Regions from separate parts of the Kitasatospora papulosa genome, predicted to be linked through region 3. Evidence: riboswitches for the same ligand, from Rfam matches in the RefSeq annotation. Region 3 holds a riboswitch; each other region holds the start of a gene.

The links. A riboswitch is a leader RNA that binds a small molecule or an ion and turns the genes downstream of it on or off. The one in region 3 is predicted to bind cyclic di-AMP.
Region 1: it holds a riboswitch for cyclic di-AMP, as region 3 does, so the genes downstream of both, OG362_RS03295 (M23 family metallopeptidase) here and OG362_RS14740 (M23 family metallopeptidase) in region 3, are expected to answer to the same signal.
Region 2: it holds a riboswitch for cyclic di-AMP, as region 3 does, so the genes downstream of both, OG362_RS06835 (transglycosylase SLT domain-containing protein) here and OG362_RS14740 (M23 family metallopeptidase) in region 3, are expected to answer to the same signal.
Region 4: it holds a riboswitch for cyclic di-AMP, as region 3 does, so the genes downstream of both, OG362_RS18860 (LysM peptidoglycan-binding domain-containing protein) here and OG362_RS14740 (M23 family metallopeptidase) in region 3, are expected to answer to the same signal.

What each region holds. Positions count from the first base shown of each region.
Region 1 is NZ_CP108452.1:775,861-783,044, reverse strand. Features, by position in the region: gene OG362_RS03315 (aspartate aminotransferase family protein) at 1-168, shown strand, start outside; gene OG362_RS03310 (helix-turn-helix domain-containing protein) at 229-843, shown strand; gene OG362_RS03305 (DUF6126 family protein) at 947-1,120, shown strand; gene OG362_RS03300 (tyrosine-protein phosphatase) at 1,130-1,954, opposite strand; cyclic di-AMP (ydaO/yuaA leader) riboswitch at 2,367-2,527, shown strand; gene OG362_RS03295 (M23 family metallopeptidase) at 2,531-3,433, shown strand; gene OG362_RS03290 (SGNH/GDSL hydrolase family protein) at 3,597-4,424, shown strand; gene OG362_RS03285 (STM4011 family radical SAM protein) at 4,482-5,465, opposite strand; gene OG362_RS03280 (STM4012 family radical SAM protein) at 5,474-6,901, opposite strand; gene OG362_RS03275 (STM4013/SEN3800 family hydrolase) at 6,898-7,184, opposite strand, start outside.
Region 2 is NZ_CP108452.1:1,640,034-1,647,217, reverse strand. Features, by position in the region: gene OG362_RS06855 (NAD(P)/FAD-dependent oxidoreductase) at 1-875, shown strand, start outside; gene OG362_RS06850 (cytochrome P450) at 924-2,147, shown strand; gene OG362_RS06845 (ferredoxin) at 2,237-2,428, shown strand; gene OG362_RS06840 (hypothetical protein) at 2,855-3,085, opposite strand; cyclic di-AMP (ydaO/yuaA leader) riboswitch at 3,469-3,628, shown strand; gene OG362_RS06835 (transglycosylase SLT domain-containing protein) at 3,631-4,485, shown strand; gene OG362_RS06830 (hypothetical protein) at 4,723-5,289, shown strand; gene OG362_RS06825 (SIS domain-containing protein) at 5,402-6,295, opposite strand; gene OG362_RS06820 (MBL fold metallo-hydrolase) at 6,701-7,184, shown strand, end outside.
Region 3 is NZ_CP108452.1:3,415,041-3,422,224, forward strand. Features, by position in the region: gene OG362_RS14730 (PrsW family intramembrane metalloprotease) at 1-562, shown strand, start outside; gene OG362_RS14735 (aldo/keto reductase) at 582-1,526, opposite strand; gene OG362_RS14740 (M23 family metallopeptidase) at 1,700-2,740, opposite strand; cyclic di-AMP (ydaO/yuaA leader) riboswitch at 2,752-2,904, opposite strand; gene OG362_RS14745 (PP2C family protein-serine/threonine phosphatase) at 3,138-4,295, opposite strand; gene OG362_RS14750 (MerR family transcriptional regulator) at 4,430-5,176, opposite strand; tRNA gene OG362_RS14755 (tRNA-Met) at 5,291-5,364, opposite strand; gene OG362_RS14760 (FAD-binding oxidoreductase) at 5,771-7,156, shown strand.
Region 4 is NZ_CP108452.1:4,313,989-4,321,172, reverse strand. Features, by position in the region: gene OG362_RS18875 (DUF501 domain-containing protein) at 1-145, opposite strand, end outside; gene OG362_RS18870 (FtsB family cell division protein) at 234-704, opposite strand; gene eno (phosphopyruvate hydratase) at 799-2,085, opposite strand; gene OG362_RS18860 (LysM peptidoglycan-binding domain-containing protein) at 2,413-3,105, opposite strand; cyclic di-AMP (ydaO/yuaA leader) riboswitch at 3,106-3,279, opposite strand; gene OG362_RS18855 (transglycosylase family protein) at 3,570-4,568, opposite strand; gene OG362_RS18850 (cytochrome P450 family protein) at 4,674-5,969, opposite strand; gene OG362_RS18845 (nucleoside triphosphate pyrophosphohydrolase) at 5,966-6,952, opposite strand; gene OG362_RS18840 (SurA N-terminal domain-containing protein) at 6,982-7,184, opposite strand, start outside.

The sequences.
Region 1 (7,184 bases), 2.6 Mb from region 3:
GACCACCTGGAGGTGATCAAGCTGATCCCGCCGCTGGTCATCGGGGAGCCGGAGGTCGACCGCTTCGTGACCGCGTTCACCGCCGTCATGGACGACGCGCACAGCGGGGGCGGGCTGGTGTGGGACTTCGGCCGGACACTGGTCAAACAGGCGGTCGCCAACCGCTGAGAATTTTGCCCCAGAGGCAAGTAATTTGCCTCCGGGGAAAGGTGCTGGCTCAATGGAGGAATGAATCCTCCTGACGGCGGGAGTACCGACGAACTTCCCGGGATCGCGCCGCGCCTGCGCGATCTGCGCCGCAACCGTGGGCTCACCCTGGAGGCCGCGGCCGGGCGTGCCGGCCTGTCCCCGGCCCACCTCTCCCGGCTGGAAACCGGCCGCAGGCAGCCTTCGCTGCCGATGCTGCTGGGCCTCGCCCGGGTCTACGGTACGACGGTCTCCGAGCTCCTGGGCGAGATGCCGCCCGAACGTGACGCGATCGTCCGCGGCGGCCCGCTCGAGGGGGCGGGCGGGGACGGCGGCGGCTGGCTCTACCGCCAGGCCGGCGGCTCAGGCCGTGCCATGCAGGCGCTGCGGGTGCGGGTCCCCTACGGCACCGAGGGCGACCTCGTCCGCGTCCATCCCGGAGAGGAGTGGCTGTACGTCCTCGACGGCCGGCTGCGCGTCGTGCTCGGGGAGACCGTGCACGACCTCGACCCGGGTGACAGCGCGCACTTCGACTCACTCACCCCGCACCGGATCGCGGCGCTCGACATCGGTGGGGCGCGCCTGCTGTTCGTCCACACGCTGCTGCAGAGTCCGACCGCGGAGCTCTGCCTCGGCGGCGGGGCCCACCGGCTCTGATCCGGCAGGCCCCGCACCGTGCGATTCCTTCGTCACGCCGACCGCCACCCCGACCGCCACCCAGACCGTCACCCCGACCGGCAGGCCGGGAGAGAGGACTGACATGTCCGATTCGGAGCACTACGACCCGCTCACCCCGCGCCGGCAGAAGAGCGCGGACACCCAGGAGCGGCGGATGCCCCGAGGTGTCGTGATCCGGCTCTTCGCCTACCTGGTGGCCGGCCATGTCATCGCGGCCTTCCTCTTCCTCCTCTTCACGGTCGCCGGTAAGGGCTGAGCCCCGGCGTCACGCGTCCTCGACGAGCCGCTCGCGCAGCCTCGCGCGGGTCTCCGGGCCGATCTTCAGCCCTTCGGTGAGGTAGCGGTCCGTGCTGCCCCAGATCTCCTCGATGGTCGAGAACGCGGCGGCCAGGTACTCGGCCTCCGCGCCGAAGAGCGGATCGAGCAGTTCCAGCACCTCGTCGGACATTCCCGCCGACGAGGTGTCGCTGCGCCGGATCCGGTAGCGGCGGTGCGCGTCGTTCGACTTGAGGTAGTCGGCCTCGATGGCCTCCTTCTCGACGCCGACCGCCAGCAGGGAGACCGCGATCGAGAGGCCCGCACGGTCCTTGCCCGCCGCGCAGTGCATCAGGGCCGGCACGCTGTCCTCCGCCAGCGCGTGGAGCACGCGGCTGTGTTCGGCGGTGCGGTCCTTGATGATCGAGCGGTACGAGGCGACCATCCGTTCCGTGCCCTTGCCGTCCGCCAGGATCGAGCGCAGCTGCTGGATGTTCCCGTCGCGCACCAGCCGCCAGAACTCCGCCCCGTCGGCCGGGTCCGAAAGGGGAATGCTCACATTCCGGACGCCGGGCAGTTCCACGTCGAGGCCGTCCAGCTTGTGGTCGGCGGCGTTGCGGAAGTCGAAGATCGTGTGCAGGCCGAGCCCGGCGAGGAACGCGGCATCGGTCGCGGTGGCGTGCGCGAGGTGCCCGCTGCGGTAGAGGCGCCCGTAGCGCACGGTGCGGCCGTCCACGGTCGGAAGCCCGCCGACGTCGCGGAAGTTGCGGACGCCGGTCAGGTCGACGTCCTTGGGTCCGTGGCCGGCCGGCGGGACCTCTGGCAGCTGCGTCACAAGGGCTCCTGGGGTGTCGGGCGTCGGCGCCGCTCGCCGACGGGGCACGCTCGCGACGATACGACATGGCTGCATCGGGCAACCGTCTCGGTCGTGGCGGCCGGGGTAGCGCGGAGGCGACCGGCGGCAACATGTCCGTATTGATGCATTTAGCAGAACATGCCCCGCTTGTACGGGAGATGGAGTGAGGCGGGTGAGCGGGATCATATCCGTGACGGTGTGTGGTGAACGCGCCGACGGGTATTCCGGACCCCGCGCGGAAAGCCAAGATCCGTAATCCACGCAGTGTGACGGGAATTCCGCGAAGGAAATGAAGCGAGTATTCCGGTTCCCGGCCGGCGGCTTGTTCGCGGCGTCCCGGCTCGCTTACGGTCACCATCAATCCGGACGGAACGCCTAATCCTGCCGCCGCCCGGAATCCGCACCGACTCACGTGTGGCAGGAGCGGGGGAACCAGGTAGGCCGCCGTCCGGAGCGATCCGGCACGGCTAGGGGTCAAGTCGCGATTCACGCGGCCGGACATCTCCAGTCCGAACCCGACAGCTCACCTCGCAGGCGCCGGAGAGGAAATCCCCCATGCCCGCAAAAGGCAAGCACCGTCGTACGAAGACCGGCCCGATCTCCCGAGGCGTTCTTGCCGCGGGTACCGGTGGCGCCGTTCTCGCCCTCCCGCTGATCGGCGCCACCGGCGCCCACGCCGCCGAGCAGGCGGCACCGGCCAAGCCCGTCGCCGCCCAGAGCGCTCCCGCTGCGGCGGCTAAGGGTTCCCCGAAGACCTACTCCGTGGTCTCCGGCGACTACCTGGCCAAGATCGCGGCCGACCACAAGGTCAAGGGCGGCTGGCAGAAGCTGTACAAGGACAACCGTGACGTCGTCGGCGGGAACCCGAGCCTGATCCTCCCGGGCATGAAGCTGACGCTCGGCGCCAAGGCGTCCGGCCCCGCGGAGGCCGCGCCCTCCAAGGCCGCCCCGTCCACGGCGAAGAAGTCCGCCCCGGCCGAGAAGGCGGCGGCTCCGGCCCAGGAGGCCGCCGCGAAGACCACCGGCTCCGGCGCGTCGGAGAGCGCCTCCTCCGGCTGGACCGCACCGGTCGAGAACGCCAACGTCACCACCCAGTACCGCGCCTCCGGCGCCAGCTGGTCCAGCGGCTACCACACCGGCTCCGACTTCCAGGCCGCCTCCGGCACCAGCGTCCGGTCCATCGGCGAGGGCACCGTGGTCTCCGCCGGCTGGAGCGGCTCGTACGGCAACGAGGTCGTCATCCAGCACAGCGACGGCATGTACTCGCAGTACGCCCACCTGTCCTCGCTCGAGGTGACGACCGGTCAGACCGTCACCGGCGGTCAGCAGATCGGCCTCTCCGGCTCCACCGGCAACTCCACCGGCCCGCACCTCCACTTCGAGGTCCGGACCGGCCCGAGCTACGGCTCGGACGTCGACCCGATCGCCTACCTGCGTTCGCACGGCGTGTCCATCTGAGGGCACACCACCTGAGGGCCGGAGGAGGGGCGGTGCGCCGAGGCGCACCGCCCCTCCCCTTATTCCTGCTTTACCAAAAACTGACCGGGTGGTCTTTCTCACCACCCGTCAACCCCTTATTACGGTCGCGTAGGTCACATTCGAAGGTGCAAGATAAGCCCTTGTGGCAGACGATTCGAGAAACAACATACGAGGCATCATCGGGTCGTACGCGGCGATTGGCGACAGCTTCACCGAGGGCGTCGGCGACCCCGGCCCCGGCGGGACCCTCGTCGGCTGGGCCGACCGGTTCGCGGTTATTCTCGCGGACCAGCTTCCGGTCCCCGACGCGATGGTCGGCCCCGTGGACGACCCGCACGGGTATTTCCGGTACGCCAATCTCGCCGTACGCGGACGCCTCCTCGACCAGATAGTCGAGGAACAGGTCCCCCGCGCCAAGGAGCTGGCACCTGATCTGGTGAGCTTCTGCGCGGGCGGCAACGACATCCTCCGTCCCGGCTCCGACCCGGACGACGTGGCCGAACGCTTCGAGCGCGCGGTGGCCGACCTGACGCGATCGGTCGGTACCGTCATGGTCACCACCGGCTTCGACACCCGTGGGATCCCCGTCCTCAAGCACCTCCGAGGCAAGATCGCCATGTACACCGCGCACGTCCGGTCCATCGCCGACCGCTACGACTGCCCGGTGCTGGACCTGTGGTCCCTCCGGTCCGTGCAGGACAGGCGGGCCTGGGACAACGACCGGCTCCACCTCTCGGCCGAGGGGCACACCCGCGTGGCGCTGCGCGCCGCCCAGGTCCTCGGCCTCGACGTGCCGGCCGACCCCGACCAGGTGTGGCCCCCGCAGGCGCAGCGCGGGGCGCTCGAGGTGCGGCGCGACGACATCCAGTGGGCGCGCGAGTACCTCGTCCCGTGGATCGGCCGCCGGCTGCGCGGAGAGTCCTCGGGTGACCACGTCGCGGCCAAGCGCCCCGACCTGCTGCCGCTCTGACCGCGCGGCACCCGACGCCTCGTCGGGCCCCCGCCCCGAAGTAGTGTCCGCAGCCGTTCAGCGGCTGACGAACGGGAGCGGGCGCCGCGACGGGCCCGGTGACACGGGCCCGTCCGGAGCGGACGCCCGTGCCGGGCCGGCGGGCGGGGGCGTGCAGGCCGGCGCCGGTGCCGGGCCCGGGGGCATCCGTACCGGATCGGCGGGTATCCGCTCCAGCACTCCGCCCGCGAAGACGTCGTACAGGGGCAGCGTCTCCAGGTGCACATAGCCGATGTGGCAGTCGCAGACGTCGAGCGGGCAACCGCGCGGGCCGAGTGCGTCCCGGTAGCTGCCGTCGTAGAGATTTCCCAGCTCGGCACGGACGAAGTGGCAGCGGCGCACCGTCCCGTCGCCGTCCACCGAGACGACCGACTCGCCGGTCCGGCAGGGCAGCCCGGCCGAGCGGTGCGGGTGCCTGCTGTAGGGGAACAGCGGGTCCAGGGCGGTCCAGCGGTTCGCCTGCTCGTCCGTGTAGGTGTGCCCCTCGGCGGCGTTGACCCAGAGGTACACCTCGGGCGGCAGTGCGGAACGCAGACGGCGGGCCTCCTCCAGGTGTTCGTCGAGACCGACGATCCCGACGCTGTGACGCACCCCGAGGGCCGTCAGCTCCCGGCACCGGGCGAGGAACCGCTCGTACGGCGTCTGGCCGGGGTGGTAGGTGCACCACAGGGCGACCTTGTCGCGGTCCGCCTCGGCCAGCCAGCCGGTGCGGCCACTGAGGTTGGTCTGGATGGCGACCCTGCCGACATGAGGCAGCAGGGACATCTCGACGAGTGCCCTCCTGTACCAGGACCGCACCAGGCCCTCCCCCCACGGGGTGAAGAGCACGGACAGCCGGTCACCGGTCTGTGCGGCGGCCCACGCGGTGAACCGCTCCAGGGCCGCCCGGTCCCCCCGCAACTGCTCCCCGGTGTCCCGCCGCTTGGCGAACGGGCAGTAGGGGCAGTCGTAGTCGCACGAGGCCAGCGGCCCCCTGTAGAGGATGGTCAGTTCCGTGTTCACGGGGCGGCTCACTTCGCCTCGTACGCGGCCATCGCGGCCCGGACCGCCGGGGAGAACAGCTCGGGGCCGAGCGCGTCGGAGTGGGCCAGGCCCTCGGGGGAGAGACGCAGCAGGCCGGAGGCCGCCGGACCGCCGGCCGGAGAACGGCCGGACGCCGATCCGGCGGACGGCGAGCCGCCGTCCGCCGGATCGGCCAGCCAGCCCCGCGCGGCGAACCGTTCCAGCTCGGCCGGGAAGTCCTCGTACGGATCCGACCCGAAGCGCTCGCGGTACTCGGCGGAGCGCATGCCCTCGGCCTGGAGCAGCGACTGCAGCAGATGCCGGCGGCGTGCCTCCTCACCGTCGACGTACCGGCCGACCTCCGCCCGGGAGAAGTCCGTGGTGGTGGTGAAGCCGTCGATGATGCCCCGGATCTCGCGCATCTCCACCGCGTAGTCGAAGGAGTAGTGCAAGGAGGAGGTGTACGAGCGTGCCCCGCAGCCGAGCCCGATCATGCCGTCGGTCTGGCAGGCGTAGTCGTCAGGACCTGCGGGCGGTGCGTCCGCACGGCGGAACATCCGCATCGACACCTGCTCGTACCCATGGGCCAGCAGGTGGTCACGGCCCGCCCGGTACAGCCGCAGCCGCTGGTCGTCCCATGCGGCGTCGGGACCCCCCGCCTCCTGCGCCGCCGCCCCCAGCCGCCCGAGGCCGGTCAGCGGGCGCACGTACAACGGGTAGAGGTAGAGCTCCTCCGGACTCCAGGCCAGGGCGGCGTCCAGCGAGGTGCGCCAGGTGTCCTCGGTCTGCCCCTCGATGCCGTAGATCAGGTCGATGTTGAGGACCGGGATGCCGGCCTCACGGATCCTGCCGAGCGCCGCCTCCACCTCGGAGCGGTGCTGCGGGCGGACCGCGGCCCTGGCCTCCGCGTCGACGAAGCTCTGCACGCCGATGCTGACGCGGGTGGTGCCCCGGTCGGCGAGGACGGCGAGCCGGTCGGCCGTCGCCGTCGAGGGGGACGTCTCGACCGACAGCGGCACGGCGCTCAGGTCGGCGCCCATCCGCTTCTCCGCGATGTCGCAGAGACGCTCCAGCTCGCCGGCGGTGAGGAAGGTGGGCGTACCGCCACCGAACGCCGCGGAGGTGAAGCGCACCGGTGCGTCGTCGCCCAGCGCGTCGCGGACCGCGGTGGCCTGCCGGTCGAGCGCGTCGAGATAGCGCGTCGTCAGCTCGTCGGGGGCGCCGATCCGGGTGAACAGATTGCAGAAACCGCAGCGGACCTCGCAGAACGGTATGTGGAGATAGAGGGAGAGCGTGTCCTTGCGCTCCGTCGCCCAGAGGTCGCTGAGCAGCGGACGGCCTCCGGGCCGGCCTGCGAGCGGGCGGTAGGCGGTCTTGTGCGGATAGGCGTAGACGTAACTGCGGTACGGGCTGGTGCCGAGCGTGGTGCCGGTCATCGGGACGCCCCCTGTTCGAGGAAGAAGTGGGCATAGGGCACGGTCCACACGGCTTCGTGACCGATCCGGTGACCGGTGTAACCGTCGTCGCCGTACGCCGTGCCGTGGTCGGAGCAGACGATGGCGAAGCACCTGCGGCGACTGCTCGCGGCCGCGAAGAGACGTCCGATGTGCCGGTCCACGTACTCCAGGGCAGCGGCGTGGGTGGCCCTGGAGTCCCCGGCGCCGGCGGTGGCGCCGGGCGTGTGGAACCAGTTGGGCTGGTGAAGGGCCGACACGTTGA
Region 2 (7,184 bases), 1.8 Mb from region 3:
CGGTCGTCGTCGCCACCGGACTACGGGCCAGGAACCTCCCCGGCACGGACGCCGAGGGCGTGCACGTCCTGAGGACGCTCGACGACGCCCTCGCGCTGCGCTCCGGACTGCTGGCCGCGCGGCGGCTCGTCGTGGTCGGAGAGGGGGTGCTCGGCTGCGAGATCGCCGCCACCGCCCGCTCCATGGGCCTCGACGTCACCCTGGCCGGCCCCCGGCCCGGACCCATGCTCGCCCAGTTCGGACCCGTGGTGTCGGAACTGCTCGCCGCGCTGCACACCGCCAACGGCGTACACCTGCGGCTGGGCCACGCGGTCACCGGACTGACCACCGCCGAGGGCCGGGTCACCGGGGTGCGTCTGGACACGGACGAGGTGCTGCCCGCCGACGTGGTGGCCGTCGCCATCGGGGGAGACCCCGCCACCGGCTGGCTGGCGGACAGCGGGCTGCGCATCGAGAACGGCCTCGTCTGCGACGCGCGCTGCCGCGCGGCGGAGGGCGTCTACGCCGTCGGGGACGTGGCCTCCTGGCACCACGAACTCTTCGACGCCCCGATGCGCCTGGAGAACCGTACGAACGCCACCGAGCAGGCCGTCGCCGTCGCCGCGAACATCCTCGGCGCCGACCTGCCCTACGTCCCCGTGCCCTACTTCTGGACCGATCAGTTCGACGCCCGGATCCAGGCCCACGGCCGGCTCGGACCGGACGCCGGGGTGACCGTCGTGGAGGGCGATCCGGAGACCGGACGTTTCGTCGCCCGCTACGAGCGCGACGGCAGGGTCACGGGAGTCCTCGGCTGGAGCATGCCCAAGCAGGCGCGACTGCGCCGCCAGGAGATCGGCGGCCCGGTCCCGTCCCTCGAACCGTCGGCGCCGTGACCCCGGCCGGCGGCACGTCAGCCACCCGCACGAGGAAGTGAGGAAGCGATGACCAGCACGGTACGCACGGGAGGGGCGCAGGCGCCCTCGGCCCCGGAATTCCCGATGCCCAGGGCCGAGGGCTGCCCGTTCGACCCGCCGCCCGCCCTGAAGAAGGAGCAGGAGCAGGGTCCGCTCAGGAAGGTCCGGCTCTGGGACGGGTCCACACCCTGGCTGGTCACCCGCTACGCCGACCAGCGCGCCCTGCTGGCCGACCCGAGGACCAGCGCCGACATCACCCGCCCCGGCTACCCCAGTTCCGCGCCGGTCCGGGGGTCGAGCTTCAGCTTCATCCTCATGGACGATCCCGAGCACGCCCGCCAGCGCCGCATGGTCACGGCTCCCTTCACGATCAAGCGGGTCGAGGCGATGCGTCCGGCCGTCCAGAAGATCGTGGACGGTCTGATCGACGACATGCTGGCAGGCCCCCCACGGGCCGACCTCGTCCAGGCGTTCGCCCTCCCCGTCCCGTCGCTCGTGATCTGCGAGCTGCTCGGAGTCCCCTACGCCGACCACGACTTCTTCCAGGAGAACAGCAAGATCCTCATCAGCCGCAGCGCGGCACCCGAGGAGCGGGGCGCGGCCCACGCCAAGCTGATCGGCTACCTGGACGAGCTGATGGGCCACAAGATCGCCCGGCCCGCCGACGACCTCCTGTCAGGGCTCGGCACCCGCGTCGGGGCCGGGGAACTGTCGCGCCGGGAGGCGGCGGAGACGGGCGTACTCCTGTTGATCGCGGGACACGAGACCACCGCCAACATGATCGCTCTCGGCACCCTCGCGCTGCTGGAGCACCCCGACCAGCTCGCCCTCCTCCGCGACTCCGACGACCCGAAGGCGGTCGCCGGCGCGGTGGAGGAGCTGCTGCGCTACCTCAACATCACCCACGGGGGCCGCCGCCGCGTGGCCGTCGAGGACATCGAGATCGGCGGCGAGGTCATCCGGGCCGGTGAGGGGATCATCGTGCCCAACGACATCGGCAACCGTGACCCCGAGGTCTTCGCCGACCCCGACCGGCTCGACCTCGGGCGGGACGCACGGCGTCACGTCGCCTTCGGTTTCGGCGTCCACCAGTGCCTCGGGCAACCGCTGGCCCGCATGGAGCTGCAGGTCGTCTACAGCACCCTCTACCGGCGGATCCCCACCCTCCGCCTGGACGCCGGCCTGGAGGACCTGTCGTTCAAGCACGACGGTGCCGTGTACGGCGTGTACGAACTGCCCGTGGCCTGGTGACCTCCCGGTCACCGGCCCCGCCGCTCGGCGGACCTCGCCACGGAGCACCACCCCCACCCCCCCGCACACATCACGACCGAGGAGTGCCCATGAAAGTGACTCTCGACCAGGACAAGTGCGTCGCGTCGGGCCAGTGCGTCGTCGCCGCGGACGATGTGTTCGACCAGGACGACGACGGCATCGCCGTGCTGCTCGACCCCACCCCGCCGTCGGACCGGGCCGAGGACGTCGAGCAGGCCGCGGCCGTCTGCCCCGCCCTCGCCATCCGCATCCAGGGCTGACGCGAGGGGGATCCCCTCGCTCATCACCGCGGGGAGGACACGGGCCCGGTCCCGCCGGACGAGCCGTCGTCCGGCGGGACCGGGCCCGTACGGCGCGGTGCGCCCGACCCGCGTCCTCCTCCGCGTGCAGCCGTCCGAACCGACGGCACGTCTGAGGCGTCCGTGCGGGCGCCCCGACCCGGCGACGGCCGGATCGAGCGGCCAGGGTCCACGGTCCGCCGTACCCGCTGATCACCGGGCCGGGCCGGACCACTCCGGCCGAGCAGTGGCTCACCGGCCGGACGGCCCCTCTGCGGGCGGCCCTCGGCACCGCGCTCGATCTGCCGCGCCCGGCGGCCGCCACGCCGCCTCCCTCCGCGTCCCGACGGGCGGGCCGGGGCCCACGTACGCGTCCCGGGCCTGAGCGCCGCACGGGCGCGGCTCCACTCAGTGCGGTTTCCAGCTGAGCTTGCCGCCTCCCACCCAGCGGACCGCGGCCGGGTCGTCGAGGTCGTGGACCGGGATCCCGGCCGTCGCGGCGGCGATCAGCACGTCCGTCATGGCGGTCGCGCTCCCGATGACCTCTCCGTCGATCTCCACCACACGGAAGGGCGGATCCCCCGGCTGGACGGGCAGGACGGTGATCCGCGGGGCCGAGGCATGTGGGTTCTCAGTCATGGCCGATCGGTTCCACGCCGGTCTTCCCGGTATGCGCGACGGCCTCAGCGTGAGTCGTATGCCCGTTTTAGTACGTTTTTATAATTTAATCCCGTAATCCATAAAAGGCCATTTCATGTGACCTGAACCCCTTCGCGTCGGAGCAAATCGCCCGAATCGGACGCCGTGACCAGGGTCACTTCATGCCGTCCGGACGCGCGGGGGCGACGGGCGGTTCCCTTCTGTGCCAAGAGAAATGGCCGGGGTGATGTGGGGTGGATTACATGAATTCCCAAAAATTGATCTTGCGAATGAATTGTGATCACCGAACCAGGCTTGTTCCTTTCCCTATTTCTCGCCTACGGTCACCATCACTCCGGGCGGAACGCCGAATCCTGCCGCCGCCCGATTACCCGACCACTTCTCGTACGGCAGGAGCGGGGGACCCAAGTAAGTGCCGATCCGGTTTCCGGAGCGGCTCGGGGTGAAGTCGCATTTGTGTGCGACCGGGCATCTCCAGCCCGAACCCGACAGCTCACTTCGCAGGCGACGGAGAGGAATTCAGCATGCCCGAAAACGGTAAGCACCGTCGTTTCAGGACCAGTTCGCTCACCCGCGGCATCATCGCCGTGACCACGGGTGGAGCCGCCCTGGCTCTCCCCGTGATCGGTGCGACCGGCGCCTTCGCGGCCCCGGCCCCGACGGCCGCCGTCGAAAAGGCCGCGACGTCGACTGCCGCGTCCGGCAAGGGAATTGCCGCGCAGAAGTCCGAGTCCACCAGCTATTCCGTGATCTTGGGTGACACCCTCGCCAAGATCGCTCGCGAGCATTCCGTCAACGGTGGCTGGAAGGCCCTGTACGAGGACAACCAGAAGGCTGTCGGCGGAAACCCGGACCTGATTCACCCCGGTCTGAAGCTGACGATCGGCGCCAAGGCCGACAGCAAGCCGGAGAAGGCCGAATCCAAGGCCTCCACCACGTCCGACCGTGCCGAGAAGGGCGCCGACCGCGCCGACCGCTCGGAGCGCACGAACACCTCGCTCGCCGCGGAAGGCGCTCCCGCCGCCGAGGCCGCCCCCGCCGCCGAGTCGGTCAGCTACACGAACGACCTCGACGGCTGGATCAAGGAGTCGCTCGCCGTCATGGCGGAGCACGGCATCCCCGGCACCTACGAGGGCATCCACCGCAACATCATCCGTGAGTCCGCCGGTGACCCCCAGGCGATCAACAACTGGGACATCAACGCGATCAACGGCGTCCCGTCCAAGGGCCTGCTCCAGGTCATCGACCCGACCTTCCAGGCCTACCACGTGCCCGGTACGTCGATGGACAGCTACGACCCGGTCGCCAACATCACTGCCGCGTGCAACTACGCGGCGGACAAGTACGGTTCGATCGACAACGTCTTCGGGGCCTACTGAGTCCTCGCCCAGGCGAAGCCTCCGGCACGCGGGTGTGTGACGGAGGGACAGGAATGAAGCGGGTGGTACGGGTTCGGCGGAACCCGTACCACCCGCTTTCCGTCGTCCGGGCCGTCCTTGCCCGAGGCCGCCGCATCACGGGGTCGCGGCGGAAGGGGCGGGTGACGTCCCTGCGGCAGGCCCCGGCGGTGGCGGGCTGACTGGTCTCGTACAGGTTCGTCGTCCATACTGCCCGCCGTGGAGCAGCGTATAGATTCGAACACGAAGCCCGAGTTCGCCGCGGGGACAGACCCGGCGTACATCCCCGGCCTGACGGCCCCTGCCCCCGCGCGGACGGAGGCGGAAGCGGAGAAGGCGGAGCCCGAGGAGATCCGGGACGCCGAGCCTGCGGAAGCGCCCTCCGAGGGAGTCGCGGACGAGGCCGTGGACGACGCCACGGCAGCGGCCGACGCGACCCCCGGCGCCGACGTGGAGCCCGAGGGTGCCGAGACGGCCGGCGCCGGCGGGAAGGCCGGAGGCGAGGACGGCCCCGTCTTCGAGGTCAGTGACCGACGCGGGTCCATCAGGTTGGACGCCGAAGGGGTCCGCTTCCGCCTGGACGACCAGGAGGCGGAGTTCGACTGGTCCGAGATCGGCGCGGTCGAGGTCAGGACCGGACGCTTCGGACGCCGGTTCACCGTGACCGTCCACCTGTCGAGCCGCCGGTGGTTCAACGCCGAGGTCGAGGCCGGGTCCCGCGGCGACCTCAAGACCTGGACCGCGGAGTTCGACGAGGCGCTGGACGCCTACTTCGAAGAGGCCTGACCTCCACGGTCACGGCCGCGCACCGGGCCGGACGACGGACGCGCCCGGCCGACGGATCCCGATCCGCCGGCCGGGCCGCCCGCCGGCCCGGTGCTCGGCCTGCCGTGAGACCTCAGGCCCCGGCGGTCGTGCCGAGCACCACCGACCGGGTGAGGTGGCGCGGCTGGTCGGGGTCGAGCCCCCGCGCGGCCGCGCGCGCGATCGCCAGACGCTGGACCCTGACCAGGTCGGCCAAGGGGTCCAGGCCGCTCTCCACCCAGCGGGCCCCGGTCGCCCGCACCTGTTCCCGCAGCCCCTCCGGGGCGTCGCCGAACATCCAGGTCGCGGTTCCGGCCGTGGCGATGCTGATGGGGCCGTGGCGGTATTCCATCGCCGGGTACGACTCCGTCCAGGACAGGGACGCCTCCTTCATCTTGAGGGCCGCCTCGTTGGCGAGCCCCACCGTCCAGCCCCGGCCCAGGAAGCTGAACTGCTCGCATTCCACCAGGCCTTCGGGCAGCGGCTCCGCCAAGGCGGTCTCCGCGTCCCGCACGACGTCGTCCGTGTGCAGCCCGAGGTGGGCGCGGAACAGGGTCAGCGCGGTGGTCGCGAACCTCGTCTGGACCACGGACCGCTCGTCGGCGAAGTCGAGCACGACCACGTCGTCGGCGGCGTCCATCACCGGGGTCCGCGGGTCGGCGGTCACGGCGACGGTCCGGGCGGTGCCCCGGAGCCGGCTCAGCAGGTCGAGGACCTCGGTGGTCGTCCCGGAACGCGTCAGCGTGACGACCCGGTCGTACGCGCGCCCGAAGGGGAACTCCGAGGCGGCGTACGCGTCCGACTCGCCCTGTCCGGAGGCCTCGCGGAGGGCGGCGTACGCCTGCGCCATGTAGTACGAGGTCCCGCAGCCGACGACGGCGACGCGCTCACCGGTGACGGGCAGGGCCGTCTTCCGGTCGGCGGCGACCTCGGCCGCGCGGCGCCAGCACTCCGGCTGGCCTGCTGTCTCGGTCTCGACATGCGACATGTCCGCACTCCGCTTCCGCTGCTGCTCGCACCTGGTGGGGTGAGCTGGGTGAAATCGACGCCTGATTGTTCAATTCTGCATGTTACTCAGGTGATTCGAGCAAGAACAAGCAAAATGCTCCTTGCTCTGCGATCGATATGGCGGCTGTTTTCGGCCATGCTCGGTGGGTGATCGGCTCAATCAGGTTCCGCCGCCGTGACGTGGGTACTCCCTCGCCATCCGGAAACCTGCTGGAAACATGTCGCACAAAAGACGCAAAATCGCCCACGGGGGCGATCTTCGGCAACCCCGGACGGTCACCGCCGGGTGAAGAGCCGTGCGGGAGAAGGTCGGTATCGCGCCATCGATGCGGAGTACTGGCCGAGTTCGAACGCGCGGTCGGATCCAGGTCGGCATAATCACCCCATGTCGATCACGGGTGGGGACGTCGTTGACCTCGGCAGGGGCCTGTACGCCTGGATGCCGCCGAAGCGGGGCTGGGGGCTGGCCAACTGCGGCCTCCTGGTGTCGCCGCGCGGCGCGCTGTGGATCGACACCCCCTACGACCCGGTGCTGGCCGGCCAGTTCCTGGTGGAGAGCCAGAAGCGGCTCCCCGACGGCGTGGACATCGGCCGTGTGATCGTCACCCATGCCAACGGGGACCACTTCTGGGGCGCCGGAGTGCTGCCGGACGCGGAGATCATCGCGACCCGGGAGGCCCGGGAGCACATCCACTACGACCCCACCCCCCAGCAGCAGCACGCCCTGGTGGCCGGAAGTGATCCGTCCACACCGCTCGGTTCCTACCTCGCCCGCCACTTCGGCGGCTTCGACTGGTCCGCCACCGAGGCGGTGCGGCCGACGACGTACTTCACCGGGGAGCTCGAGCTGACCCTGGGGGATTACGCGG
Region 3 (7,184 bases):
CATGATGCCGTCCTTCGGTCTGGTGACCTGGCTGGCGATCTGGTCGCGCCAGCGGGAGCTGCGCACGCTCTCCACCGAGCTGCCGGTGTACGCGGCGGCCGGCTGGCTGGCCCCCGCAGAGCCGCTCGCGCTGGCCTCGATGCGGGCGCGGGGCATGGCGCGTGACATGGCCAGGCACTGGAACGGCCACCCCGACCGCGCCCGGGGCAAGGCGGCGGCCCGTGCCGTCGCCGAGTACGAGTCGTTCGCGACGTCCCTGGCCATGCTGCGCCGGAGGGCGCGCCACGACGGGGCGGGCAAGGACTTCGCCCTGCGCGAGCAGGAGTTGCTGCACCACCTCTGGCAGCGCCGGGAGATCGCGGGACCGGCCCTGACGTACGCGGCCCATGCGACCGGCCGGCTGCGCGCCCACCGGCCGCCCGTGCCGCCCCCGTTTCCCCGGCAGTACCCCCGCGGCGGTCCGCCCCCGCAGCCGCAGCAGCTCCCCGCGCCGCACCGGCACTACGGCGGGCCCAACCCGTACATGGACGACGGCGGGCGGCGGACCCCGCCGCCCGCCTGAGGTCGTCCCGCGGGTGGCTTCAGGCGGATGCCTCGGTCAGCTCCGCGAGCTCCTGCTCACTCAGCCGGAGGCCTGCCACCGCCACCAGCGCGGGCAGCTGTTCGACGGTACGCGCGGAGGCGATGGGCGCGGTGACGGTCGGCCGGGAGGTCAGCCAGGCGAGGGCGACCGTGGCGATCTCGGCGTCGTGCTCCTGGGCGATCCGGTCGAGCGCGGCGAGCACCTTGCGGCCGCGCTCGGTCTCCAGGTGCTTGCCGGCGCCCTCGGCCCGCGCGCTCTCGACGGTCGTCCCCGGCCGGTACTTGCCGGTGAGGAAGCCCGCGGCGAGCGCGAAGTACGGGACCGCGGCGAGACCGGCGGCGGCCGCCGTGTCCTGGAGGGCGCCCTCGTAGGTGTCGCGCGAGACGAGGTTGTAGTGCGGCTGGAGCGCGACGTAGCGGGCCAGGCCCTCGCGCTCGGAGAATTCCAGGGAGGCCCGGAGCCGCTCGGGGCTGATGTTGGAGGCGGCGATCTCGCGCACGGTCCCCGCCTTCACCAGCTGGTCGAGCGCGGTGACGATCTCCTCGACGGGGACGCTCTCGTCGTCGAAGTGCGTGTAGTACAGATCGATGTGGTCGGTGCCGAGCCGGCGCAGGGACGCCTCGGCCGCCGCCTTGATCGTGGTGGGCGAGAGCCCCTTGTACGAGGGGTGGGCGCCGACCTTGGTGGCGATGACGACGTCGTCGCGGCGGGAACGGGCCGCCAGCCACTTGCCGATGAGGGTCTCCGACTCACCACCCTCGTTGCCCGGGATCCAGGCGGAGTAGGAGTCGGCGGTGTCGATGAAGTTGCCGCCGGCCGCGACGTACGCGTCGAGGACGGCGAACGTCCGCTCCTCGTCGGCGGTCCAGCCGAAGACGTTGCCGCCGAGGGCGAGGGGAAAGACCTGAAGGCTCGATGAACCGAGCGGGCGCAAAGACGTCATGCCCAGGAACAACCAGCCGGCGGAGGCAACTATTCCGTTCCGCCGGCGGCGTGCCCGGCCACCGCCGCCCGCTCCCGGCCGCCACGGCCCCGGACAGGCCGACGGCCCTGACGTCGGGGGGTCGTGCGTCAGGGCCGCCGGGGTTCTGCCGCGCCGGTCGTCGGCGCGTGGGATCAGATCGTGAGGCCCTTGCCGCGGAGCCAGGCCATCGGGTCGATGCCCGTGCCGTCCGCGGTGTGGACCTCGAGGTGCAGGTGGGCGCCCGTCACGTTGCCGGTGGCGCCGACCCGGCCGATGGTCTGGCCGGTGGTGACCTTCTGCCCGGCGGACACGTCCATCGAGGACTGGTGGCAGTACCAGACCTCGGTGCCGTCGTCGAGCTCAAGGACCGTGCGGTAGCCGTACGAACCGGAGTAGCCGGCCGACTTCACCGTGCCGCTGTGCACGGCCTTGACCGGGGTCCCGGTCGGGGCCGCGAAGTCCAGCCCGGTGTGGTGCCCGGAGGACCACATCGAACCGGCCTGGCCGAAGGTCGAGCTGATGTAGTACGACGAGGTCGGTACGGCGTAGCTGGCGGCGAGCTTGGCGAGGCGCTCGGCCTCCGCCTTCTTCTCCGCCGCTTCTTCCGCCGCCTTCTTCTTCGCGGCGGCCTCGGCCTCGGCCACGCTCTGCTGCTTCGCCGCCTGGGCCGCGGCCGCCTCGGCCGCCGCCTTCTCCTGGGCGGCCTTGGCCTCGGCGTCGGCTCCGGCCTGCTGCTGCTCGGCCTGCTGGAGGATGCGGGCGCGCAGCGCCTCACCCGCGTCGGTGGCGCCTCCCTCGGCCTCGGCCGCGGTGATGCCCGCGGTGGTGAGGGGGGAGGAAGCGGCGACCGTCTCGTGGTCCGAGTCGGAGTCGCCGGACATGAACGCGCCCACGCCGGGCAGGGACTTGGCGTCAGGAAGATTGTCCGCGATGGAATCGGGAAGAGAGATGGAGACCGGCGGCTTGCTCTGCGCGGTGGCCATGCCACCCGCACCGACGGCCGCGATGACCCCGACGCCGAGGACGGTGGAGCTACGGGCGAGGCCGCGCTGCTTGGCTACGCGATGCCGGCCGCGTACGGGACGGATGGACTCCTCGGTGGGGTTCCATTCCTCCCACGTCCTGCCCTCGTCTCCGAAGCTGTCGGACCTGAAGGGTGACGGGGCCTCGGGGGCAGGCTGGTTGGACGCCACGTGGGCGCACTCCTTTCCTTCCTTCTCGCCTACCGGGTTAGCTGACGGGTTCGGAGCAGGAAGGTCTCCTACGGACCCCTTCGTCTCTCGCGAGACACAGGTGTCCGATTCACCCCATGTAGGTGGTTCCCCGGTTCCCTTGCGGAATTCGGCGCTGCGCACGGTGCCGCCTCTTGCGACGGCAGGTACAACCGCGCTGCGTTATCGAACGTTAATAGACACACGGGCCCGATTCCAAGCTGTTCCCATAGATCATTGACGCCCCTGGCCTGGACTTACAGGGGTCAATCGGGCGCAAAAGGGCGAGTTGAACGCGCATATTCCAGCCGTCAGTTTCTGACGGTGCGTCAAATGTTATGCGGAGCGGGGTCCTTCGACTACCGACGGTGGTGACCGTTCATTCACTGTCCCGTCGCACGATCTTCACGGTGGTCCGGCGCCCCTGCTGACCCCTCGCCGGGCGGGCGACCGCGAGGAGCGCCAGGTCGTCCGTCGACCGGCCACCCGTGTGCAGCCGTACGTCGTCCGTGAGCGCGGACAGCAGTTCCTCGGGCCCCGGGAAGAGCCGGCCACGAAGCCGGTCCGCCGGGTCGTAGAACGCCCCCTTCACGTCCCGCGCCTCGGAGAGCCCGTCGGTGAACGCCAGGAACATCGCCCCGGCCGGCAGCGTCCACTCGTCGGCCCGGTCGGGCCACGCTCCGAGCCCCATCCCGAGCGGCAGGGCGGGCTCGGTCGGCACCAGCACGTCGAGCGAACCGTCGGGGTGGAGCACGAGCGGCTCGGGGTGGCCGCGGTTGATGACCTTCAGGGTGTCCGAGCCGACCGGGATCTCCGCCAGCACCGCGGTGACGAAACCCTCCATCGAGTCGAGCCCGCCCCGCCGCGAGCCCTCCCGGGCCAGCGCCCGCTCCAGCCGCTGGGCGACCCCCTCCAGCGACCTCTCCTGCTCGGCGGCCTCCCGGAACGCCCCGATCACGACGGCCACCGCCGCCACGGCGTCCAGACCCTTGCCCCGGACGTCCCCGACGACCAGTCGCACCCCGTACGGGGTGTCCGCGGCGGCGAACAGGTCACCGCCGACGAACTCGTCCGCCTGGGCCGCCTCGTACCGTGCCGCGACCTCCAGCCCTCCGATCCGGTCCTCGGGCGTCGGCAGGACCGCGCGCATGGCGGTCTCCGCGATGACCCTCGCCGAGGCCAGCTGCTCGTTCCCACGGCGCACGACGCGGTTGATGACGAGGGAGAGCGCGACGACGGTCACCAGGGTCAGCAGGTCCGTGATCGACACGACCCCGGCGAGCGCGCCGTCGGACGACCGGAGGACGAATACGACGAGGGCGGCGGCCACGCCGACCCTGACGGTGCCGGCCAGCGAGAAGAACGGGGCGGCGATCAGCGGAGCCGCGGTGAAGAGGGGGACCGCGGTGACCTCGGCCGGCGTTCCGAGGTCGAAGGCCACCCCGGCACAGATCATCAGGGCGGGCAGCGCACGCACGAACCGCCGGGAACGGGAGCCCCCGCCCACGTCCCTACGCCGCCCGTCCCGCTTCCCCACCTGTGTACTCCTGCCCGCTCCACCCACGGCTGCGGACGGTATCGCGCCCCGACCCGGCCGTCCGGAGCCGCGCCGAAGGGCGACGCGTCATGGGCCGAAGGGACGAGCGCGCCCGGAGCCTGGTTCTCCGGGGGTCAGTCGGAGAGCCGGTGCTGCGCGTAGATCGTCAGTGCATCCCGTACGAAGACGGCGGTTCCGTCCCCGTGGCGATCGTAGTTCCTCCCGAAGCGCGGATCGGCGACGTACATCTCCCCGAGCCCGGTCACATAGGCGCGGGTCACCTCGGCCGTCGCCGACAGCCACGCGCAGTGCCGCCGCGCGATGTCCTGCGCCTCCTCGCCGCCGGGCTCCATACCGGCGGCCCTGGCCACCCCGTAGTCCCGGGCGATCTCCTCGTGCACGCCCTGGAAGCGGGCGCGTTCGGCCTCGCTCAGCCCGCGCCACCACCGGCCGCTCCGCTCGTACGCCTCCCGGCCCCAACGCTCGGTGACCTCCTCCTCGTACGCCGTGTGGTCGAATCCGTCGAACACTTCCTCGGCCATGAGTTCCTCCCCTTCCTCGGTCCTGCGCAGAGTGGTCCGCACCGAGGCGATCTGCCGCCCGATGCGCTCCCGTTCCTGCTCCAGCAGGCGCAGATGGGTCCGAAGAGCCGTCGCGGTGTCCCGCTGGCCCTCCAGGACGTCCTTGATCGCGGGCAGCGGGAGCCCCAGTTCCCGCAGCAGCAGGATGCGCTGGAGCCGGACCAGGGCCTCCTGGTCGTAATAGCGGTAGCCGTTGGCGCCCTTGCGGCTCGGCTCGAGGAGACCGACGTCTCCGTAGTGCCGCAGGGTCCGGCTCGTGGTGCCGGCCCGCCGGGCGATTTCCTGTATGGACCACTCCATGCCGGAAACGCTAGATCTTCACGCAGCGTCAAGGTCAAGCCCGACGCCACCTGTGGGGCGACGGCATACGACAGAGGCCCGGATCCTTGGAAGGATCCGGGCCTCTGTCTTCAGTAGCGGGGACAGGATTTGAACCTGCGACCTCTGGGTTATGAGCCCAGCGAGCTACCGAGCTGCTCCACCCCGCGTCGTTGTGAGTACAACTCTACGTCATCCAGGAGGGTGCTCCGACCATGTTTGGCCGCCGCACCCCCGCACCCTTCTCCCCGGAAGAGTCGAACCGAGTGGATCGCAACTCCAACAGAGTTTGATGCAGGAGGAGTTGGATCACGGAGCGGCGCACCCACGGGAGTTTCCACATCCCCGGATCCGGCATCCCGCCCGGCCCCGGCCTCCCCGGCCGCGCCACGCCCGACCCGAGGCGGCGCTCCGCGATTGCGCCGCCCCCGGAGCGGCGGGACGCTGGACGTGAGAACTTTTCGGCGTCCGTCCCGTCCGCCCGGCGCCCCCGGGTGCCGGCGCCGACCGGTGAACCCCTCCGCGACGGGTGGTACAGGAGCAGACCCGGACGCATGTGCGCGCTAGGAGACGATCATGGACGGCGCCCTCCTCGAGACGATGCGAACCGCTCTGCGCGGACCGGTCATCGGCCCGGACGACCAGGCGTACGGGCAGGCCCGTACGGTCTACAACGCCATGATCGACAAGAAACCGTCGGCCGTGGTCATGTGCCGCGACACGGCGGACGTCATCGAGGCCGTGAAGTTCATCCGCGCGAACGACCTGGACGTGGCGGTCCGGGGCGGTGGACACAGCGGCCCCGGACTGGGCCTCTCCGACGGCGCGGTCACCCTGGACCTCTCCCCCATGCGCGGCGTGCGGGTCGACCCGGCCACCCAGACCGCCCAGGCCGACGGAGGTGCGACGCTGGGTGACTTCGACCACGCCACCCACGCGTTCGGACTCGCCACCCCGGCGGGGATCATGTCCACGACCGGGATCGGCGGGCTCACCCTCGGTGGCGGACACGGCTACCTGACCCGCAAGTACGGCCTCTCCGTGGACAACCTGGTCTCCGCGGACGTGGTCCTGGCCGACGGCACCTTCGTCTCGGCCAACCCGAGTGAGCACTCCGACCTGTTCTGGGCGCTCCGGGGCGGCGGCGGCAACTTCGGCGTCGTCACGTCCTTCGACTTCGAGCTGCACCCCGTGGACACGGTGGGTGTCGCCGTCACCCTGTGGCCCCTGGAGCTCTTCCACGACGTCATCCGCTGGTACCGCGACTTCCTGCCGCAGGCGCCGGACGACCTCTACGGCTTCTTCGCCTCGCTGACGGTCCCGCCGGGCCCGCCCTTCCCCGAGGAGATCCACGGCCGGAAGATGTGCGGGGTCGTCTGGTCCTCGACGGCGGACCCGGAAGCGCTGGGCGGGACCCTCGCCGTCGTGAACGAACCCGGTACGCCCGCCTTCCACTTCACGACGCCGATGCCCTACCCGGCCCTGCAGAGCATGTTCGACGCGCTGATGCCGGCCGGCCTCCAGTGGTACTGGCGGGGCGACTTCTTCGACCGGATCACGGACGACGCCGTCGACGTGCACGCCTCCTTCGCCGAGAGGCTCCCCACCGGCCTGTCGACCATGCACCTGTACCCGGTCGACGGGGCCGCGGGCCGTGTCGGCCCGGACGACACCGCGTGGGCCTACCGCGACGCACACTGGTCCGGCGTCATCGCCGGCATCGACCCCGACCCGGCCAACGCGGCGGCGCTGCGGGAGTGGGCCGTCGGCTACTGGGAAGCGCTGCACCCGCACTCCATGGGCGGCGGCTACGTGAACTTCATCGGCACCGACGAGTCCCAGGACCGGGTCAAGGCCACCTACCGGGGCCATTACGACCGGCTCTCCGAGGCCAAGCGGACGTACGATCCGCACAACCTGTTCCACGCAAACCAGAACATCGAGCCCGCGCCGCCGCACTGACATGACGCCGGGCCCGGAATACCTGCGG
Region 4 (7,184 bases), 900 kb from region 3:
TCTCGACCACGTCCGGGTTGCCGCACGGGCAACGGTGCGCGATGGCGCGCAGCCCACGGGGCGGCCGGCCGAGCTGGAGCTCGAACGCGGCGATGTCCACAGCGGTGGGCGTGGTGGATTCGGTCTGCGGAGGGGGCGTGTCCATGCCTGCCTTGAATGTCATCGGTCGGACTGTATGAATCGGTGCGGGGACGGGGCACGACGCGTGCCCCGGGGTCCGCACCGGTACGGGGTCATTCCCGGTCGGCGCTGTCGACGCCGTCCCAGAGGTTCGAGTGCCAGGGCCGCCCCGTCGCCCCCGGCTCGCCGCGGCGCACATCGGCCGCGTCCGGGTCGACCACGGTATAGCCGGTCTCGCCGGGCAGCACGTAGTGCAGGTGCTGGCGCGCGAGACGGCGGACGTACGCGTCGTCCTCGAGCCGCGCCTTCTCGTCACGCAGCTCCTCGGTCCGACGGTGGGCCTCCTGCGAGAGCCGCTCCTGCTCCGCGATCTGGTCGCGCTGGGAGATGTACTGCCGCATGGGGTACGCCAGGGCGACCACCAGCGAGCAGACGATCAGCGCGAGGAACGCGGCCCGGCCGGTGAGCCGGGAGCGCCGGGCCTGGCGGCGGTTCTGGGACCGGTAGACACGGGCCGCCGTCTGCTCCCCGAGCAGCCGCAGCCTGGTCGCGGTGGAGAACCGGTCGCGGTCCTTCCCGGCCATGTCTCACGCCTCCCCGTTACGCACGTCCGTCCCCGCACACGGTACGGGACCGGATGCGGGGACGGACGGAGGCTGGTGCTCCGGACTCGGGCTGTCAGCCCTCGAAGCGGAACCGCGGGAACGCCGAACGACCGGCGTACACCGCGGCGTCGTCGAGGATCTCCTCGATGCGCAGCAGCTGGTTGTACTTGGCGACGCGGTCCGAGCGGGCCGGGGCGCCGGTCTTGATCTGGCCGCAGTTCACGGCGACGGCGAGGTCGGCGATCGTGACGTCCTCGGTCTCACCGGAGCGGTGGGACATCATGCACTTGAAGCCGTTGCGCTGGGCGAGCTCGACGGCGTCGAGGGTCTCGGTCAGCGAACCGATCTGGTTGACCTTGACGAGCAGGGCGTTGGCCGAGCCCTCCTCGATGCCGCGGGCGAGGCGCTCGGGGTTGGTGACGAAGAGGTCGTCACCGACGATCTGCACCTTGGAGCCGAGCTTGTCGGTGATGACCTTCCAGCCGGCCCAGTCGTCCTCGTACAGCGGGTCCTCGATGGAGACCAGCGGGTACGCGGAGACGAGCTCCTCGTAGTACTCGGTCATCTCGGCGGCCGAGCGGGACTTGCCCTCGAACTCGTAGACGCCGTCCTTGTAGAACTCGGACGCGGCGACGTCGAGCGCGAGCGCGATGTCGCGGCCCGGGACGTAACCGGCCTCCTTGACGGCCTCGAGGATGAGGTCGAGGGCGGCGCGGTTCGACTCGAGGTTGGGGGCGAAGCCGCCCTCGTCACCGAGACCGGTGGACAGGCCCTTGGTCTTCAGGACCTTCTTCAGCGTGTGGTAGATCTCCGCGCCCCAGCGAAGGGCCTCGGAGAAGGACTCGGCGCCGATCGGCGCGATCATGAACTCCTGGATGTCCACGTTGGAGTCGGCGTGCGAGCCGCCGTTCAGGATGTTCATCATCGGAACGGGCAGCAGGTGCGCGTTCGGGCCGCCGAGGTAGCGGAACAGCGGGAGGTCGGAGGCCTCGGACGCGGCGTGCGCCACGGCCAGCGAGACACCGAGGATGGCGTTGGCGCCGAGGGAGCCCTTGTTCTCGGTGGCGTCCAGGTCGAACATAGCCTGGTCGATGAGGCGCTGCTCGGTGGCGTCGTAGCCGACGAGCTCCGGGCCGATCTGCTCGATCACGGCGAGGACGGCCTTCTCGACGCCCTTGCCCTGGTAGCGGTTGGGGTCACCGTCGCGAAGCTCAATGGCCTCGAACGCGCCGGTGGAGGCGCCGGACGGAACAGCAGCACGTCCCGTGCTGCCGTCGTCGAGGCCAACCTCGACCTCGACCGTGGGGTTGCCCCGGGAGTCGAGGATTTCCCTGGCTACGACGACGTCGATGGACGGCACGAGGCATCTCCTTCTGGGATCTGACACTGGTTGGGCAGGGTCACTGTGGCCTTGCGCCACGAGCCTAACCGTCTCGGCCCGCTGCGTCGGCCGTCAGCCCGCCCCCTGGGACGAAAAAGGACCCAAGGGCCTGCATAACGGGCAAAGCTCCAGAATTCTACTGGCAAGTAACCACAAGAATTGAACGCTGCCCCTCAGGACGGGTGGGCAATCACACCCGGATCACACCCGCCGAAGGACCTCCGCACGACCGCGGCCCGGCGCGCGGGGGGTATGCGCGCCGGGCCGGGCCGCCGGGGCAGGAGGGGGACCCCGGGTCGTTCAGGACTACTTCAGGTGGAGCTGCTGACCCGGGAAGATCAGGTTGGCGTCGTCGACGATGTCGTCGTTCAGCTTGAAGAGCTTCTCCCAGCCGCCCTTGACCTTCTCGGCGTCGGCGATCTTGCTCAGGGTGTCGCCGGCCTTCACCTTGTACTCGCCGTCACCCTTCTCGACCTTCTGGCCGGTCGGGGTGGTGACGGTCTTCTCGGGGGCCGTGCGCTTCTCGCTGCGCGTGGTGGGCTGCTCGGCCTTGCGCTCCGGCGCGGCCTGCGGGTCCGTGTCGCCGTTCTTGGCGGAGCCGGTGTCGACACCCGGGTCCACGCCGTCGTTCGTCAGACCGCCGGCGCCGGCGCAGGACCAGGCACCCGGGCCCTGCAGGTCGAGAAGCTTCTCGGCGGCGGCTATCTGCTGGCCCTTGGTGGCCAGGTCGGCGCGGGCGGCGTACTGCGTGCCACCGGCGGCCGCCCAGCTGGACTGCGAGAACTGCAGGCCGCCGTAGTAGCCGTTGCCGGTGTTGATGGACCAGTTGCCACCGGACTCGCACTGGGCGACGGCGTCCCAGGTGGCGACGGAGGCGGCGGAGGCGCCGGTCGCACCCATCAGCGGTACGGCGACGGCAGCACCGGTGACACCGGCCAGGGTCGCGATACGGACGGCCTTGGACGGGCGACGGTGCTTGCCCTTGCTGGAAAGCAGCATGGTTCTCCTCACCGACGCCTACGAGGTGAGCTGTCGGGTTCGGGCCTGTGAGTTGCCCGGCCACCCGCTCTCGCGGACGGCTTCACCCCCAGCCGGTGTCCCCTCCGCCTTCCGACGGCCGGGCTGCCGGCACTTACCTGGGTCCCCCGCTCCTGCCTACGGCGCTTTACGCGTCGGTCCCCTTCGACCGACGGCAGGATTCGGCGTGACGGTCGAAGGTGCCCGCGGTGCGAGCGGCTCCGACCGTAGACACACGCAACCCCGACATTCAAAGATGGACATAACGGCTAATCAGCCCTTAACGCTCCGGCCTTGCGGTTCGTTTTCGCAGGTCATGGCCAAAATGGACGGACCGGACGGACAGGGCGCACCAGTTGAAGCAAAGAGACCCATGTCTCACTTACGCATAAGTGGACATAGGTCTCTTAACTGCCCCCGCTTTCGGGGTGTTTTCCCGCTTTTGATCAGTTGGCCGCAGCGGTCTCCGCCGCGGCGTCCCGAGCGTCCGCGCCGGCGTCGAGGTTCAGGCTCTGGCCGGGCAGGATGAGGTCCGGGTCGGAGCCCAGTTCGTCCTTGTTCGCCTCGTACAGAGCGGTCCAGCCACCCGGGAGCTCCTGCGCGTCGGCGATCGCCCAGAGGTTGTCGCCCTCGCGGACGGTGTACGCCTCCGCGGCGCCCTGACGGGCCTCCGAGTCGCCCCGCGAGGCGTGCCGGCCCGACTCGCGTCCCTCGTCCAGCGCCGACCCGGCGCTGCTCTCGGGAGCGGGGGTGCCGCGGTGCTTCCCGCCCGTCGAGGCGTCACCCTTCGCGGCGTCACCCTTCGCCGCGCCGGAGGCCCCGGACGTCCCGGAGGACGGGGTGGCGGACGGCGACGCGTCGGCGCTGCCCGCGGCGTCGCCGGTGTCCGCCGTGCCACCGGCGGCCTTGCCCTTGTCCTTGGCCTTGCCCTTCGGCTCCGCGTCGCTCTTCGCGTCCGCGTCGTCCTTCGATGCGGCCTGGTCCGACGCGTCGGAGGAGGGGGTCTCCGTGGCGGTGCCGGAGGGCTCAGCCGACGGCTCGCCACCCGGGTCGACGCCCGGCAGCGTCCCGTCCAGGGCCAGCCCGGAGATCACCGCGCAGCTGGGCCACGCCTGCGGACCCTTGTCGTCCAGCACGTTCTCGGCGACGGCGATCTGCTGCGAGCGGCTCGCGAGGTCGGCGCGGGACGCGTACTCCGTGCCGCCGTAGGCGTTCCAGGTGTCCTGCGAGAACTGCAGGCCTCCGTAGTAGCCGTTGCCCAGGTCGGCACTCCACATGCCGCCGCTCTCGCATTCTGCGACCCGGTCCCAGGTCGTGGCGTCGGCGGCCTGCGCGCCGCCCGCACCGAGCAGCGGGATGGCGATGGCCGAACCGGTGACGCCTGCGGCGACGACGATGGCGGGTGCCTGGCGAGGGCGACGGTGTCTGCCGGTCGCGGAGCCCATGGGATTGCCTTCCGTGTGACTGACATGTGACGGGTGAGTCGAACGGTGAACCTAGCCCTACTCGAACGTGTGTCACAAGTCGATGCAGCGGAGATCACGCGAAAGTCACAGAGTTGACGGAGTGTCACCTTTCGCGGACGGCTGTCCGGTACCGAACTCCACCGGAAGGGTGCGCAGTCCACGCATGATGAGCCCGCCGCGCCAGCGCAAATCGGCAGGTTCCGCGGCGAGCCGCAGGTCGGGGAGGCGTCGCAGCAGTGTCGCCAGAGCCACCTGACCCTCCAGGCGGGCCAGCGGAGCCCCCAGGCAGTAGTGGATTCCGTGGCCGTAGCCCAGATGCTGATTGTCACTCCGAGCGAGATCCAGGGTGTCCGCATTCTGGAATCTGTCCGGATCCCGATCCGCGGCGGCCAGAACCACGAGTACGGGGTCCCCGGCCGCGACGTCCTGTCCTCCCAGGCTCACGGGCTCGGTGGCGTAGCGCCATGTCGCGAGCTCCACCGGCCCGTCGTAGCGCAGCAGCTCCTCGACGCCCGTGGCGAGCAGTCCGGTCTCCCCCGCCGCCAGGGAGCGCTCCAGCCGCTCGCGCTGGGACGGGTTGCGCAGCAGGGCGTAGGTGCCGTTGCCGATCAGGTTCACCGTCGTCTCGAAACCGGCGAACAGGAGGATGAACGCCATGGCCGCGGCCTCGTTCTCGGTGAGGTGCTCGCCGTGGTCGCTCGCCCGGATCAGCCCCGAGATCAGGTCGTCGCCCGGATCCTCCCTCTTGCGGTGGATGAGCTCGGCGAGATAGCCGCGCATCTTCTTGACCGACCTGGCGACGCCACCGCGCGGGCCCCCGCCGTGCCGGATCATCATGCCCGCCCAGTCCCGGAAGTCGTCCTGGTCCTCGCGCGGCACGCCCAGCAGGTCGCAGATCGCGTAGATGGGGAGAGGGAACGCGAAGTCGTGGATGAGGTCCGCCTCCCCCTTATCGGCGAAGCCGTCGATGAGGCGGTCCGTCAGCTCCTGCACGCGCGGCGCGAACTCCGCGACCCGGCGCGGGGTGAACGCCTTGGAGACGAGCCGGCGCAGACGGGTGTGGTCCGGCGGGTCGATGTTCAGCAGATGCGTCATCAGCTCCGCCTTCCGCTCCCCGGGGATACCCGTCCTGCCCTTGGCGGTCGCGGACCCCGCGTGGTGGGCCGGGTTCTTGGAGAGCCGGGTGTCGGCGAGCGCCTGCCGCGCGTCGGCGTACCGGGTCACCAGCCACGCCTCGACCCCGCTGGGCAGCGTCGTGCGGTGCACGGGGCTGTGCTCGCGCAGCCATGCGTAGGCGGGGTACGGGTCGGTGGCGAACTCCCAGGTGAAGAGTTCGGGCGCTGCGTCCGGCGCGGAGGCCGTAGGAGGACTGTCGTTCACTCCTCGACGCTATCCGGACCGGTCCCGAGCCCTTCCGCCGCCCGGATCACGTCGCGGTAGGCGCGCGCGGCGGCCCGCAGGGCGGCCTCCGGGTCCGTACCGTCCCGCTCGGCACGCACGGCGAGGGCGAGCAGCCGGTGGCCGACCCCCTCGCCCCCGGGGAGCGCGACGTCGAGACCCGCGGTACGGACCCTGCTGCCGAGCTTGGCCGCGAGCGCCAGGCCCGGCTGACCGAGCGGCACCCCGTCGGTGACCGACGCGCGCTGCTTCTCGATCGCCTTCGTACGCAGCCAGTGGGCGTGGACGTCCTCCGGGGTCTCGGCGGTCTCGTCGCCGAACACGTGGGGATGGCGGTGGATCAGCTTCTCGACGATCGTGGCCGCGACGTCGTCGATGCCGAACGGCTCCTCCTGGTCCTCCTGCGCGATGCGCGCGTGGAAGACGACCTGGAGCAGGACGTCGCCGAGTTCCTCGCGCAGTTCCTCGCGGTCGCCGTCCTCGATCGCCTCGACCAGTTCGTACGCCTCCTCGATGGCGTACTTCGCGAGACCCTGGTGCGTCTTCTGCGAGGTCCACGGGCATTCGAGCCGGATCCGGTCCATGACCTGGACCAGGTCCAGGAGCCGGGCACCGGGCAGGTCGTACGAACCGGGCAGCAGTTCCAGGTCCGGCATCCGCACCCGGCCCGAACCACCGAGCCGGGCCAGGCCGTCGGTGAGCGGCTGGTTCCCCTCGCCGCCCACCAGCACCACCACGGTCCGGCCGCCCGCGCACTCGTCCACCAGCGCCTCGGCCGTGGGAGCGTCGTGCTCGACGGCGACCCCCGCCTCCTCCAGGTACGGCAGCTGCGGGTGGTCCCGCTCGGCGCACAGCACCCGGTCGGCGGCCCGCAGCGTCTGCCAGGCGGGCCAGGACAGCAGACCGGGGGCGACCCGGTGGCTGGCGGTGAGCAGGACGATGCGGCCGGGGTCTTCAGCGTTCACACCCCGAACCTACCCCTGGACGAGCGGGGTCAGGCGCCTGCCTCGGGGTCCTGGCCCTGCACGGGCGTGACCTGGGTGATCCAGGGCGCCTTGTACGTGCTGAGCTGGACCTTCTTGTTGTCCCAGCTGCCGTAGCGCGGGTTGACGTCGATGTGGAGCGCCTTCGACGCCTCGGTGAGGGCCTGTCCGACGGCCTGCACCCCGGTGGGGCTCTGCAGGTCGGCGCCGAGGG